2 regions of the Streptomyces sp. NPDC057287 genome follow, and region 2 is predicted to be linked to the other one. Evidence: predicted binding sites of a transcription regulator. Region 2 holds the regulator's gene; the other holds the start of a gene.

Region 1 (5,075 bases), on a different contig from region 2:
CGACGATCGCGCCGACGGTCGCCTCCTCGTTCAGCGCGGGCAGGACGACGCTCACCCGGGAACGGTGCGGATCCCTCGCCCGCGCGGCCGTGAGGCGGTCCAGCGGGCGGTCGGCAGCTGACCAGGAACGCCTGGTCAGCCAGCGTTCCACCTCTTCCAGCACGGTCGATACTCCCTGTATGTGATCCATCTCGCGGTTCGGACGACTATCTCAACCGTCCGGTGCTTCGGTTACAGTCTTGAACAACGCGGATGACCCTCGCATGTCGGGGTCGGTCCGCGAATAAACGCCCGGATCCATGGTCCGGTGCCACAGCGCTCATCCAGAGGGACTGAGGGAACGGCCCGTTGAAGTCCCGGCAACCCTCCTGCCGACCGCGAGGTCACGGTGGGGAAGGTGCCAATTCCGTCTTGTGGCGAAATACGTCGCAAGGAAGATGAGGAGAAAGGGCCTCCGCCATCATGGCCGTCCAGACAGTTGCAGCAAACACCGATTCTTCCGCCGTGGACCTCGGTCCCGCCGCGGCGCTTTCCTGCCGCGAATGCGGCGAGCGGTTCGAACTCGGCCCCATTTTCGCCTGCGCGTCCTGTTTCGGGCCGCTCGAAGTGGCTTACGACCTGCCGAGCGGCTCCCCCGAAGAGCTGAAGAAGCGCATCGCCGAGGGTCCGAACAACATCTGGCGCTACGCGCCGCTGCTGCCGGTCCCCTCCGACGTCGCGGACAAGCCCAACATCAACCCCGGCTTCACCAAGCTGGTCAAGGCCGACAACCTCGCCCGCGAGCTGGGCGTGACCGGCGGCCTGTACGTCAAGGACGACTCCGGCAACCCGACGCACTCCTTCAAGGACCGTGTCGTCGCCATCGCCGTCGAGGCCGCCCGCGCCTTCGGATTCACCACCCTCTCCTGCTCCTCCACCGGCAACCTCGCCGGTGCCGTGGGTGCCGCCGCCGCCCGCGCCGGCTTCCGCTCGTGCGTGTTCATCCCGCACGACCTGGAGCAGGGCAAGGTCGTCATGGCCGCGGTGTACGGCGGCGAGCTGGTCGGCATCGAGGGCAATTACGACGACGTCAACCGCTTCTGCTCGGAGCTCATCGGCGACCCGCTCGGCGAGGGCTGGGGCTTCGTCAACGTCAACCTGCGGCCGTACTACGGCGAGGGTTCCAAGACCCTGGCGTACGAGATCTGCGAGCAGCTCGGCTGGCAGCTGCCCGACCAGCTGGTCATCCCGATCGCGTCCGGCTCGCAGCTCACGAAGATCGACAAGGGGCTGCAGGAGCTGATCAAGCTCGGCCTCGTCGAGGACAAGCCGTACAAGATCTTCGGCGCCCAGGCCGAGGGCTGCTCCCCGGTCTCCACCGCCTTCAAGGCCGGTCACGACGTCGTGCGGCCCCAGAAGCCGAAGACCATCGCCAAGTCCCTGGCGATCGGCAACCCGGCCGACGGCCCGTACGTCCTGGACATCGCCCGGCGCACCGGCGGTGCCGTCGAGGACGTCAACGACGAGCAGGTCGTCGACGCGATCAAGCTGCTGGCCCGCACCGAGGGCATCTTCGCGGAGACGGCGGGCGGGGTGACGGTCGGCGTGACGAAGAAGCTGATCGACGCCGGTCTGCTCGACCCGTCCCTGACCACCGTCGTCCTGAACACCGGCGACGGCCTGAAGACGCTCGACGCGGTCGCCCCCACGACCGGCCTGTCGGCGACGATCCGGCCCAGCCTGGACGCGTTCCGCGACGCGGGCCTCGCCGCCGCCAACTGACCACCCGAGACCGAAGGAAGGCACCCACATGAGCGTCAAGGTCCGTATCCCCACCATCCTCCGCACCTACACGGACGGTCAGGCCGAGGTCTCGGCCGAGGGCGCGATCCTCTCCGAGGTCATCGCGTCCCTGGAGCAGAACCACCCGGGCATCGGCGCCCGCGTCCTCGACGACCAGGGCAAGCTGCGCCGCTTCGTCAACGTGTACGTCAACGACGACGACGTGCGCTTCGAGGGTGGCCTGGACGCCGTCACACCGGACGGCGCCGGCGTCTCGATCATCCCGGCCGTCGCCGGAGGCTGACCGCCGCAGGCATACGGGCCCGCTCGGCGGCCCGATTCCACAGAGTGAGCAGAATGCCCCCCTCCGCGAGAGAAGCGGAGGGGGGCATTCTGCATGGTTGAGCGCGGTACAGTTGGGGAAGTCCCCGCAGCTGCCCTCGCCGCCCGCATATGAGAATGCGCCTGGCCGCGACAAGAAGTAGCCAAAGTACGTGAACCCCTTGAGGCATAAGTGGCCTTTGTCAGGCCCGACTTGCCCTGGAATCCCCTGAATTCCGCCTATCCGTGCGGTCGCGTGCGCCCAGAATTCTCGTCCGATTGACCTGTTGCAGAGGGCAGTTGGGCAGATACATTCGGCCGCGGTCGACGCGTTCCGGCGCACGCCACCCTCTCCTGTCGGAGGGTGAGTTTGACCCGGGCCCGCGAAGTGCGGTGCTCGTGCAAGGGCCAGTAATAGGGGAGTTAGGCATGGCTCAGGGCACCGTCAAGTGGTTCAACGCGGAGAAGGGGTACGGCTTCATCGCGGTCGACGGTGGTGCGGATGTTTTCGTCCACTACAGCGCGATCCAGATGGACGGGTACCGCACCCTCGAAGAGGGTCAGCGAGTTGAATTCGAGATCTCGCAGGGCCAGAAGGGGCCGCAGGCGGACATGGTCAAGCTCGCCGTCGGCTGAGCTCGGCGCGGTCGGCCAACGACACTACTCACGCACGTGAGGCCCGTACCTCCACCAGGGGTGCGGGCCTCACGTGCGTCTCCGTGACCCGGCGGTCGTACGCATGTCGGAGCGGGTGCCCGCACCTGCCCGCGAGCCTTCCGGTTGTCCACATCCCGAGGAGGACGCTTGCACTCGCAGGGGTCGAGTGCTAATCATTGGCGTTAGCACTCTCCAGGTGAGAGTGACAGAAACTTGGACCGGGCCGGTGAGGCCCGCAGGCCCAGTGGGGCAAGGAACCACTGAGCACGCTGGCCGTCCGTCGCGGGCGCCTCTCGGTCCGGAGAAATCCACCCCTGTCCGGGAGGACCACTTCACATGGCCAAGATCATCGCGTTCGACGAGGAGGCACGGCGCGGTCTCGAGCGCGGGATGAACCAGCTCGCCGACGCCGTCAAGGTCACCCTCGGCCCCAAGGGCCGTAACGTCGTCCTCGAGAAGAAGTGGGGCGCGCCCACGATCACCAACGATGGTGTTTCCATCGCCAAGGAGATCGAGCTCGAGGACCCGTACGAGAAGATCGGTGCGGAGCTGGTCAAGGAGGTCGCCAAGAAGACGGACGACGTCGCCGGCGACGGTACGACCACCGCCACCGTTCTCGCCCAGGCGCTCGTCCGCGAGGGCCTGCGCAACGTCGCCGCGGGTGCCAACCCGATGGCTCTCAAGCGTGGCATCGAGAAGGCCGTCGAGGCCGTCTCCGCCGCTCTGCTGGAGCAGGCGAAGGACGTGGAGACCAAGGAGCAGATCGCTTCGACGGCCTCCATCTCCGCTGCCGACACCGAGATCGGCGCCAAGATCGCCGAGGCGATGGACAAGGTCGGCAAGGAAGGCGTCATCACCGTCGAGGAGTCCCAGACCTTCGGTCTGGAGCTCGAGCTCACCGAGGGTATGCGCTTCGACAAGGGCTACATCTCGGCTTACTTCGCCACCGACATGGAGCGCATGGAGTCGTCCTTCGACGACCCGTACATCCTGATCGTCAACTCCAAGATCAGCAACGTGAAGGACCTCCTTCCGCTGCTCGAGAAGGTCATGCAGTCGGGCAAGCCCCTGCTGATCATCGCGGAGGACGTCGAGGGCGAGGCTCTGTCGACGCTGGTCGTCAACAAGATCCGTGGCACCTTCAAGTCCGTGGCCGTCAAGGCTCCGGGCTTCGGTGACCGCCGCAAGGCCATGCTCGGCGACATCGCCATCCTCACCGGTGGCACCGTCATCTCCGAGGAGGTCGGCCTCAAGCTGGAGAACGCCGGCGTCGACCTGCTCGGCACCGCCCGCAAGGTCGTCATCACCAAGGACGAGACGACCATCGTCGACGGTGGCGGCGACAGCGACCAGGTCCAGGGTCGCGTCAAGCAGATCCGTGCCGAGATCGAGAACAGCGACTCGGACTACGACCGCGAGAAGCTCCAGGAGCGCCTTGCGAAGCTGGCCGGCGGCGTGGCCGTCATCAAGGCCGGCGCCGCCACCGAGGTGGAGCTCAAGGAGCGCAAGCACCGCATCGAGGACGCGGTGCGCAACGCCAAGGCCGCTGTCGAGGAGGGCATCGTCGCCGGTGGTGGCGTGGCTCTGCTCCAGGCCTCGGCCGTCTTCGAGAAGCTCGACCTGACCGGTGACGAGGCCACGGGCGCCAACGCCGTGAAGCTCGCGCTGGAGGCCCCGCTCAAGCAGATCGCCGTCAACGGTGGTCTCGAGGGTGGCGTCATCGTCGAGAAGGTGCGCAACCTGCCGATCGGTCACGGCCTCAACGCCGCGACCGGCGAGTACGTCGACATGATCGCCGAGGGCATCATCGACCCGGCGAAGGTCACGCGCTCCGCCCTGCAGAACGCCGCGTCCATCGCCGCGCTCTTCCTCACCACCGAGGCCGTCATCGCCGACAAGCCGGAGAAGGCCTCTGCGGCCGCTCCGGGCGGCATGCCGGGCGGTGACATGGACTTCTGATCCTCGGATCAGCAGCTCCAGGCAGTACCCGCAGTATCCGTGCGACGCCGGCCCCCGGGATTCGTTCCCGGGGGCCGGCGTCGTGCGTGCCGCGTCCGGCTCACCCTGCGGGAGCGGCCAGGATGCAGAGCGGTTTGCCTTCGTCGGGGTCGCCCACGTAGGTCCAGAGTTTGAGCGTGCCGCCGTTCCGCAGTGCCTCGTACGAGGTGGTCTCGCCGGAGTCCTTGAACGACACCAGGACCGTGGTCCCGTCCGCACCGTCCTGATTCTCCCAGGTGCCCGATCCCGATCTGGGTTCGACGGTGCCGTCGATGATGTCGTAGTCGCTGCAGACGTGGGTGGCGGTGATCGTTCCGTCCGGCTTCAGCTCCAGGGAC
Region 2 (5,075 bases):
CGGTGGGCAGGAAGACCACCGGCGGGACCGTGCGCTTGCTGCGCCGCCAGTCCGGGGCGTGCGGCCGGTAGCAGTCCAGGAGGTCCTCCAGCAGCGCCTGGACCCGCAGCTCCAGATGGAACTGGCGCGCGTGCTCGTCGCCCGCCCCCGCGTCGGCGACCCGCTCGGCGACGGCGGCGGCGCGCGCCCGGATCACCCGCCAGGATCCGCTCGGGGAGAACCTCGACCAGCCGTCCGAGGGATACCCGGTGCTGGACGCGGCCAGTGACGACGTGGTCGCCAGCCACCTGCTGGCCGGGCGCAGCCACAGCAGCGGCGGCGCCGCCCTGGTCAGCAGCCGTACGACCGCCAGGCCGAGCAGGGCCGCGGCGGCGACCACGGCGGTGAGCAGCCAGCCGATCTCACCCAGCAGGACGCTGAGCACGGCGATGAAGACGGCCCCCAGGAACGTCTCGGGCCGGACCGATGCGCGCAGCGAGTCCCACCAGGTGCGCCCCGACCGGTTGGCCCGCCAGCGCAGGCTGCCCAGCTGTTCGAGGATCCGCTCGTCGCGTTCACGGGCGGAGCCCCGGTCCGGCTGCGCGACGACCGCGGCGGTGGCCTGCTCGATGGCGGCGAGCAGCCGGGAACGGGGAAAGGCGAAGGGCTTGTACTGCGAGGTGCCCCGGGTCTCCCAGGGCCGCTCGCTGAGCGTGCGGACCATGGAGAGCGCCGCGTCGTACGGGGTGACGCCGCTGCCGTCGACCAGCTTCACCGGGACCCGGCGCAGCTGGTTCGCCCGGTGGACCTGGTGGACGATCTGCTGGACCCGCCCGTCGATCTCCTGGCCGGCGGAGGCGTCCTCCGCCTGCGCCACGACCAGGGGCATCACCGGCCGGTTGACCCGGTACTGGTCGATCAGTTCCTGCATGAGGTGGAAGACGGCGGAGGCCGCCTCGTTCTCCGCACTGTCCCGCCACACTTCGCGCGTCATCCGCCCCCGTGCCTTCCCACCGCCCTGCCGTGCAGTCACCCCTCAATAACGGATGGTGCGCGGGCGGCGCAGGTGTTCACGGGGATCGGTACCGGATCCTCCTCAACCCTTTCCGGACATCAGGAAGGAAGAGTGACGAAGTCGATCAATTCCTCCACGCGGCCCAGGAGTTGAGGCTCCAGGTCCTTGTACGAGCCGACCTTGGAGAGAATGTGCTGCCAGGCCGCACCGGTGTTCTCCGGCCAGCCCAGGGCCCGGCACACGCCCGTCTTCCAGTCCTGGCCGCGCGGCACCGCCGGCCACCCGGGGATGCCCACGGACGACGGCTTCACCGCCTCCCAGACGTCGATGTACGGGTGCCCCACCACCAGCACGTGCCCGTCGGTGACCTGAGCGGCGATCCGGGACTCCTTGGACCCGGGCACCAGATGGTCGACCAGGACGCCCAGCCGGGCGTCCGGGCCGGGCGCGAACTCCCGCACGATCGCCGGGAGGTCGTCGATCCCCTCCAGGTACTCCACCACCACGCCCTCGATGCGCAGGTCGTCGCCCCACACCCGCTCGACGAGCTCGGCGTCGTGCCGCCCCTCCACGTAGATCCGGCCGGTCCGCGCCACCCGTGCCCGGGCCCCGGGCACCGCCACCGACCCGGAGGCCGTGCGCGACGGACGGACAGGACCGCCGGCCGACGGGCGTACGAGGGTGACCACCTTCCCCTCCAGCAGGAAACCGCGCGGCTCCATGGGGAACACCCGCTGCTTGCCGAAGCGGTCCTCGAGCGTGACCACCGGCCCCTCGGCGGTCTTCTCGCACCGGATCACCGCCCCGCAGAAGCCGGTGGCGGCCTCCTCGACGACCAGGTCGGGCTCGGCGGGGACCTCGGGGACGGGGGCGGACTTCTTCCACGGCGGAGTCAGGTCCGGCTGGTAGCTGCGCATGGCACGACGATAGACGCGGGCCCTTTCACGACACGCCGAAGCGGGAGGCCAGCTGTTCGCGCTGCGCCCGCACGAAAGCCGCGTCCACCACCGCCCCGTGCCCCGGCACGTACAGCGCGTCCTCGCCGCCCAGCTCCAGCAGGCGGTCCAGCGCGGCCGGCCAGTGCGAGGGGACGGCGTCACGGCCCGCCTGCGGTTCGCCGGACTCCTCGACCAGGTCGCCGCAGAGCACCACGACGGGGGAGCCCGGCACCAGCACCGCGAGATCGTGGCCGCTGTGACCGGGCCCCACGTTGGCCAGCAGCACCTGGAGTCCGCCGCCGAGATCGAGCGTCCACTCGCCGCTCACCTGGTGCCGCGGTGCCACCAGGGCGTCCGCGGCCGCCGTGGCGTCGGCCTCGCTCATCCCGTGCCGCAGCGCGTCCGCGCGCAGCTCCTCGGCGCCTCGCCCCAGCAGTTCCGCCGTGCCGACCGCCCCGTACACCTCCGCCCCGGAGAAGGCCGCGGTGCCCAGCACGTGGTCGAAGTGCGGATGGCTCAGTGCGATATGCGTCACCCTCCGGCCCAGCAGGCCCTCCGCCTGGGTCCGCAACTCGACGCCTTCCCGGAGCGTCGAACCGGTGTCGTAGAGCAGCACGCCGTCCGCGCCCGCCACCAGCGCGACGGTCGCGTCCCACCCGGGGAGGCGGCGCCGCCCCGTACCGTTGCCCAACCGCTCCCAGCCGAACTCTTCCCAACAGACGTCCATGAGGCGACGCTATCGGCAACGACCTGCGCGGTCCGGCGACGGCGTGGCCGGTCGCCCTTGCCCCGGGCCCACCCTCCCCCCGTACACTGACCGGGGGGATTGCTGGCACTCGAACGCACAGAGTGCCAGGCAGAAGCCGAAGAACCACAGCTGGAGGTGTGCGCGGTGCTCAGCGAACGCAGACTCGAAGTGCTGCGCGCCATCGTCCAGGACTATGTCGGCACCGAGGAGCCCGTCGGCTCCAAGGCGCTCACGGAGCGGCACAGCCTCGGGGTCTCCCCGGCGACCGTGCGCAACGACATGGCGGTGCTGGAGGACGAGGGCTTCATCGCCCAGCCGCACACGAGTGCGGGGCGCATCCCGACGGACAAGGGCTACCGTCTCTTCGTCGACAGGCTCGCGGGCGTCAAGCCCCTGTCGTCGCCGGAGCGCCGGGCCATCCAGAATTTCCTCGACAGCGCGGTCGACCTCGACGACGTCGTGAGCCGCACGGTCCGGCTGCTCGCACAGCTGACCAGACAGGTCGCCGTCGTGCAGTACCCCTCGCTGACCCGGTCGACCGTCCGTCACGTGGAGCTGCTGTCGCTGGCCCCGGCCAGGCTGATGCTCGTGCTGATCACGGACACGGGCCGGGTGGAACAGCGTATGATCGACTGCCCTGCACCGTTCGGTGACATGTCACTGGCCGATCTCCGGGCCCGGCTCAACAGCCGGGTCGTCGGACGACGCTTCGCGGACGTCCCGCAGCTGGTGCAGGACCTGCCGGAGTCCTTCGAGGCCGAGGACCGGGGAACCGTATCCACGGTGCTCTCCGTCCTTCTCGAGACTCTGGTCGAAGAGACGGAGGAGCGGCTGATCATCGGCGGCACCTCCAACCTCACCCGCTTCGGACACGACTTCCCTGTGATGATCCGGCCGGTGCTGGAAGCACTGGAGGAGCAGGTCGTGCTGCTGAAGCTGCTGGGTGAGGCGACGGATTCGGGCATGACCGTACGGATCGGGCACGAGAACGCCCACGAGGGCCTCAACTCCACGTCCGTCGTCGCGGTCGGCTACGGTTCGGGCGACGAGGCAGTCGCCAAACTCGGCGTGGTCGGACCGACCCGCATGGACTACCCCGGAACGATGGGAGCGGTACGCGCAGTGGCACGTTACGTCGGACAGATCCTGGCGGAGTCGTAAGTGGCCACGGACTACTACGCCGTACTAGGCGTGCGCCGCGATGCTTCCCAGGACGAGATCAAGAAGGCATTCCGCAGACTCGCCCGCGAGCTGCACCCGGATGTCAACCCGGATCCGAAGACCCAGGAGCGGTTCAAGGAGATCAACGCCGCTTACGAGGTGCTGTCGGACCCGCAGAAGAAGCAGGTCTACGACCTCGGCGGCGACCCGCTGTCCGCCTCCGGAGGCGGTGGCGCGGGCGGTTTCGGACAAGGTGGCTTCGGCAACTTCTCCGACATCATGGACGCGTTCTTCGGTACGGCGTCGCAGCGCGGACCCCGTTCGCGCACCCGGCGCGGCCAGGACGCGATGATCCGTCTGGAGATCGACCTCTCCGAGGCGGCCTTCGGCACGACCAAGGACATCCAGGTCGACACGGCGGTCGTCTGTACGACCTGCAGTGGCGAGGGCGCCGCACCCGGCACCTCCGCGCAGACCTGTGACATGTGCCGCGGCCGCGGCGAGGTCTCCCAGGTCACCAGGTCCTTCCTCGGCCAGGTCATGACCTCGCGGCCGTGCCCGCAGTGCCAGGGCTTCGGCACGGTCGTGCCGACCCCGTGCCCCGAGTGCGCCGGTGACGGCCGCATCCGCTCGCGGCGCACCCTCACCGTGAAGATCCCCGCCGGTGTCGACAACGGCACCCGGATCCAGCTGGCGGGCGAGGGCGAGGTCGGCCCCGGCGGCGGTCCCGCCGGCGACCTGTACGTCGAGATCCACGAGCTCGCGCACGCCGTGTTCCAGCGGCGCGGCGACGATCTCCACTGCACGGTCACCATCCCGATGACGGCAGCGGCGCTCGGCACCCAGGTGCCGCTGGAGACGCTCGACGGCCTGGAGGAGATCGACATCAGGCCGGGCACCCAGTCCGGACAGTCGGTCCCGCTGCACGGGCGGGGCATCACGCACCTGCGCGGCGGCGGGCGCGGTGACCTGATCGTGCACGTCGAGGTCATGACCCCGACGAAGATGGACCCCGAGCAGGAGCGCCTCCTGCGGGAGCTGGCCAAGCTGCGCGGCGAGGAGCGGCCCACGGGCCAGTTCCAGCCGGGTCAGCAGGGCCTCTTCTCCCGCCTCAAGGACGCCTTCAACGGGCGCTGAGCCCGCCGCGGCACCGCCCGCGAACCCTGTCACCGCACCGCCCGCCGGCCTGCTACCGGCGGGCGGTGCGCTGTGTCCGGCGGCCCGTCCGCCGTGT

What was found. Region 2 encodes HrcA, which represses chaperone genes, less so after heat shock. Its sites were predicted from a motif close to TTNGCACTCNGNNNNNCNGAGTGCNAA; they were not measured.
Region 1: groL (chaperonin GroEL) is a predicted target of HrcA. The motif match lies at 2,886-2,912, and genes of this name have one in related genera.

What each region holds. Positions count from the first base shown of each region.
Region 1 is NZ_JBHUYV010000006.1:53,006-58,080, forward strand. It holds gene ACFUNE_RS13115 (glucosyl-3-phosphoglycerate synthase) at 1-163, opposite strand, end outside; SAM riboswitch class I at 317-444, shown strand; gene thrC (threonine synthase) at 463-1,761, shown strand; gene ACFUNE_RS13125 (MoaD/ThiS family protein) at 1,790-2,065, shown strand; gene ACFUNE_RS13130 (cold-shock protein) at 2,512-2,718, shown strand; gene groL (chaperonin GroEL) at 3,076-4,698, shown strand; gene ACFUNE_RS13140 (hypothetical protein) at 4,799-5,075, opposite strand, start outside.
Region 2 is NZ_JBHUYV010000001.1:171,489-176,563, reverse strand. It holds gene ACFUNE_RS00865 (ABC transporter substrate-binding protein) at 1-973, opposite strand, end outside; gene ACFUNE_RS00860 (DUF3097 domain-containing protein) at 1,093-1,911, opposite strand; gene ACFUNE_RS00855 (MBL fold metallo-hydrolase) at 1,937-2,659, opposite strand; gene hrcA (heat-inducible transcriptional repressor HrcA) at 2,825-3,841, shown strand; gene dnaJ (molecular chaperone DnaJ) at 3,842-4,978, shown strand.